Regions from separate parts of the Robertmurraya beringensis genome, predicted to be linked through region 1. Evidence: a T-box and tRNA genes for the amino acid it is inferred to sense, from the RefSeq annotation. Region 1 holds a T-box; the other holds one or more tRNA genes.
The links. A T-box is a leader RNA that pairs with one kind of tRNA and senses whether it is charged. The one in region 1 lies ahead of ACFFHF_RS03065 (valine--tRNA ligase), so its partner is inferred to be a tRNA-Val.
Positions count from the first base shown of each region.

Region 2: it encodes a tRNA-Val, which carries the amino acid that the T-box ahead of ACFFHF_RS03065 (valine--tRNA ligase) is inferred to sense. The anticodon was not compared.

Region 1 covers NZ_JBHLUU010000015.1:157,285-159,753, forward strand. Annotated here, with positions in the region: gene ysxE (spore coat protein YsxE) at 1-364, shown strand, start outside; gene ACFFHF_RS03060 (YszA family small membrane protein) at 373-564, opposite strand; T-box leader at 745-979, shown strand; gene ACFFHF_RS03065 (valine--tRNA ligase) at 1,023-2,469, shown strand, end outside.
Region 2 covers NZ_JBHLUU010000119.1:63,914-66,382, forward strand. Annotated here, with positions in the region: gene trhA (PAQR family membrane homeostasis protein TrhA) at 1-297, shown strand, start outside; partial or broken gene ACFFHF_RS19110 (manganese catalase) at 364-1,061, opposite strand; tRNA gene ACFFHF_RS19115 (tRNA-Val) at 1,225-1,297, opposite strand; gene ACFFHF_RS19120 (Fur family transcriptional regulator) at 1,800-2,234, shown strand; partial or broken gene ACFFHF_RS19125 (YozQ family protein) at 2,455-2,469, shown strand, end outside.

The DNA of each region.
Region 1 (2,469 bases):
AGAAGGAGCGGCCATTCATGATATATTACCTTTCTTATCAAGACTGTTAAATACATTCCCAAAACATTGTGATGACTGCATAGACTGGTTATATGTGTATTTAAAGTACTTTCCATTAAAAGATGACGAAATACTTCTATTACTAAGTTATTTTGCCCATCCCGGTCCCGTATTAAGGGTAGTGGAAGAGTATTATAAGTCAAAAGAAAGAAATGAAAGAAAGTTTGTTCAAAGACTACAGAAGCAATTTTGGTTATTAAAAAATTCTGAGTACGTCGTTACACGTATAGAGGAAATTGAAAGACAAAAAAAACAAGCTGCAGCGGCAGCCGCAGCTCAAAGTAACGAGGGAGCCCAAAGCTAATGGGCTCCCTATATAAATTCAAAGTGAAAAGCAATAGCAAGAGCAATGAGTATGGCTAGAAACAAAACATCAAATGTTGTTGGAAGAAAGATGGTTCGAATTCCTTGAAAGATACAAAAAGGGAGAATGAATTGTCTGCATACTCTTCTCACAGTCCTCAACCATGGTGGCAATGTATAAGGATTATACCTTCTTTTCACACCAATCCCTCCTAAGTTCATAATGTAAACCAAAAGAAGTTGTAAAAAATGCTTCTTCCACTACTCTATGTATGGTAATAAAAAAATATGGGTATCCTTATTGACGTTAACGTACTTTTTTATGTAGTATATGGAGTATAAAATGAAGGCATATTTTTAGTCTTACATAAATCAATACAGAAATCTGCTTTGATAGGGAAGAGTAGATTGGTTACTCGCTTAAAGAGAGGAAAACTCGTGTCTGAAAAGTTTTCTAAGCGCTCCAATTGAAGGTCGCCCTTGAGCATCTTTTACGAACAGTTATGCTTTGTAGTGAAAGACGGGAAGTCCGTTATCTATTTTAAGAGCCAATCATGGTTTATTTATTGATTGGAAAAAAGGTGGTACCGCGAAGCAAACTCCATTCGTCCTTTTAGACGATTGGAGTTTTTTTTGTATTAGCTTAGGAGGGAACATAAATGGAAACAAATGAATTAACCATGCCAACCAAATACGACCCAAATACGATTGAACGTGGTCGATACGAATGGTGGCTAAAGGGAGAATACTTTCAAGCGCTTAATGACCAAAAGAAAGAGCCATATACAATTGTTATTCCACCACCAAATGTAACCGGAAAGTTACATTTAGGGCATGCTTGGGATACCACTTTGCAGGATATTCTTACGAGAATGAAACGTATGCAAGGGTATGATGTATTGTGGTTACCAGGAATGGATCATGCGGGTATTGCCACACAAGCAAAGGTGGAAGAAAAGCTTCGTGCAGAAGGAAAGAGCCGATATGATCTTGGTCGTGAGACTTTTGTGGAAGAAACTTGGAAATGGAAAGAAGAGTATGCGAGTCATATTCGTGAGCAGTGGTCAAAGCTAGGTCTCGGTCTAGACTACAGTAGAGAGCGTTTTACGCTAGATGAAGGATTATCGAAAGCAGTAAGAGAGGTTTTCGTTTCATTATATAAAAAGGGACTTATCTATCGTGGAGAGTATATCATCAACTGGGATCCAGCTACGAAAACGGCACTTTCTGATATTGAAGTTATTTATAAGGATGTTCAAGGTGCTTTCTATCATATGAAGTATCCATTAAGTGATGGCTCAGGATTCATCGAAGTAGCAACTACGAGACCAGAAACCATGCTTGGAGACACAGCAGTTGCTGTACACCCTGAGGATGATAGATATAAGGACTTGATTGGAAAAACAGTTATATTGCCAATTGTTGGCCGTGAAATACCAATCGTTGGTGACGACTATGTAGATATGGAATTTGGTTCAGGAGCAGTTAAAATAACCCCGGCACATGACCCGAATGACTTTGAAATCGGAAATAGACATCATCTTGAACGTGTGCTTGTAATGAACGAAGACGGTACGATGAATGGAAATGCCGGTAAATATCAAGGGTTAGATCGATTTGAGTGTCGTAAGCAAATCGTTAAAGACCTACAAGCAGATGACGTATTATTCAAAATTGAAGAGCATATGCACTCGGTTGGGCACTCAGAAAGAAGTGGTGCAGTAGTTGAACCATATTTATCAACACAGTGGTTTGTTAAAATGCAACCTCTAGCTGATGAAGCAATTGCTCTACAAAAGAAAGATGAAAAAGTGAATTTTGTTCCTGACCGATTTGAGAACACGTACCTTCGCTGGATGGAAAATATTCGTGACTGGTGTATTTCTCGTCAGCTTTGGTGGGGCCACCGTATTCCAGCGTGGTATCACAAACAAACTGGAGAGGTACATGTTGATCATGAGCCTCCTGCAGATATTGAAAACTGGGAACAGGATAAGGATGTATTAGATACATGGTTTAGTTCTGCTCTTTGGCCGTTTTCGACGATGGGCTGGCCAGATATCGAATCAAGTGATTATAAGCGTTACTATCCAACCGATTGTCTTG
Region 2 (2,469 bases), on a different contig from region 1:
GGTGTGTTATTTAAAATGATTTGGTTTAGTTGTCCTCGTTGGTTATCAACAATCATCTATATTGTGATGGGTTGGATGGTTATCTTTGTTGCTTCTCCTCTTGCAGAGATTTTGAGCAGCACTGGTTTATTTCTCCTCATTTTAGGAGGAATTTTTTATACAGTAGGTGGTATTATTTACGGAGCAAAACCTAAATTTCTTCAATCGCGTTTTATGGGGTTTCATGAAATTTTTCATATTTTCATCATGCTCGGATCGACCGCCCACTTCCTATGCGTATATATGTATGTACTATAAAGATCAGTTCAACAAAGGCCATTATCCACACACGGATAATGGCCTTTTATTTAAATTTTTACATCATACATATTGGAAAACACCCTCCCATCCATACTTGGTCCACTCGCCCATCGACCACCACTGGCACTTTCATTCCCAGAGGACAGATTAAATAACACATGCGACACTTCTCTTTTTTCCAAATTACGAGGGAATGTGCTTGGAACAACAATATTTTCTTAGCTTCTAGTTCCTTAATAGCTGCAATCCACTGGTTTTGATGCATCGTGTCACGAGCAATTAACCAAGAAGCATATCCTTGACCCCTCGATCATTGGTCATTTCATACAATCTTACTACCTGTAATCTCCCCTGTGACTTAGCATTTAAATTAGCTCTAAAGTCAGCTAACAAATTGCCGCTAGCAATTATATAATCCGCTGTCCATCTATTCCCTACGCTATCCGCTGGCATTGCGCCCAGACCTGAAACAATTGCGTGTTGCGGGTTCATTCCTCCTAAAATTGCACCAATTACGGGATCTTTGGCAGCTTCCTCTAAATCACCGACCGGAGCTCCATCTAGCAATCTAGCAATCATAGTTGCTAACATTTCAATATGAGCTAATTCCTCTGCTCCCGTATCCCTTGGAATAAATATTGCAAAGCTACAGATATCTCACCGAATTGTCCACCTAACACTTCTTGCAGATTTTTAGCGAACAGCGGATCCGGTCTTTCTGGTTTAGCCTGGTATTGAAGTTCTTTAACATGATAAAACATCGAGCCACCCTCCGACTTTTATGAATATCTATAACTTTCGCTTTTTAACCGCAATGACATTGTATGATATCACTGGGAATTGGGTGACTGTCCATGGAATAAGCATTCAAGAAAACAGAAAAAAGCTCGAAACCTTAAAATAAAAGGTTTCGAGCTTTTCGTATGACCTGTGAGGGACTTGAACCCCCGACCCCCACCCTGTCAAGGTGATGCTCTCCCAGCTGAGCTAACAGATCTCTTATAAAGTACATATTTTATTATACTTGAAATAAGAGAATTGTCAATATGATCCCACAGACAATCGAAGTATTTAATTTTCTTAGAGACATCCAACATCCCTTTGTATTTTCATAAAATTTTCCCAACATCCTAACTTATTGGATTGATTTTAATCGATTTTCCAATGCATCTATTCCTTTGTTGCCATTGCTTTTATTCTTACAGCTTCAGCAGGTGCCACTTGTGTTTTTTCAAGCTCTGACGTTCCTCAAGGCCACCCCATTTTACCTCCAGTAAAAGAAGCATAAAAAGTTCGGCGGTCTGAAAAAATTCAGATCGTCGTTTTTAATTCCAATCTTATTATTATTCCATTTTCTATTAATAACTAACTAAAAATAGATATTAATTTAAAATAATTATAAATAGGTATTGATTTTAGAATGAGAAATGTTATCATTAATTATATACTCAACTCGAACTTCCCAAACTTTTAATCTACCAGTAAAGAGGTTCTGTTTTATGACTAACGAGTTTGATTTCGATAAACTTATCCCTTTTTTAAAAGAACGCGGACTACGGATTACACCACAAAGAATGTTAATATTACGAACGATTGCTTCGATGACTGGTCATCCAACTGTCGATGAAATACATTCACAACTCCCTACTATTAGTATCGCAACCATCTACAATAATGTAAAAATGTTTGTGAAATTAAAAATTTTAAATGAATTGCCCTACGGTAATGGTTTAAGCAAATATGAATTTAATATAGATGAACATTATCATGTGATATGTCATATATGTGGTATAATCGAAGATTTCAAATATCCATTATTAAGTGAAGTAGAAGATGTAGCTAACAAGTTAACTAAATTTCGTGTTCATTCTCATCAGCTTGAGCTTTATGGAGTATGTAAAAATTGTTATGAAAACAAAGAAATGACTAAATAAAAAAGTAGGCGATTATTATGCATAACAGTATATGCCCTAAGTGTCAAACTCCCATTAAGCAATTGAAACATAGTGTAATCTGTAAATGTGGAAGTAAGTTTAAAATTAGAAAAAATTAAATATGTGTAGTTTTTTTAGTTTGTATGTATGCCCTTCTCGCTTTTATCAAAAAATAAGTTTGAATGTTGATGGAAAAAGATGAAAAGGCGGGAATGCAATGAAAAAAAAGAACTCA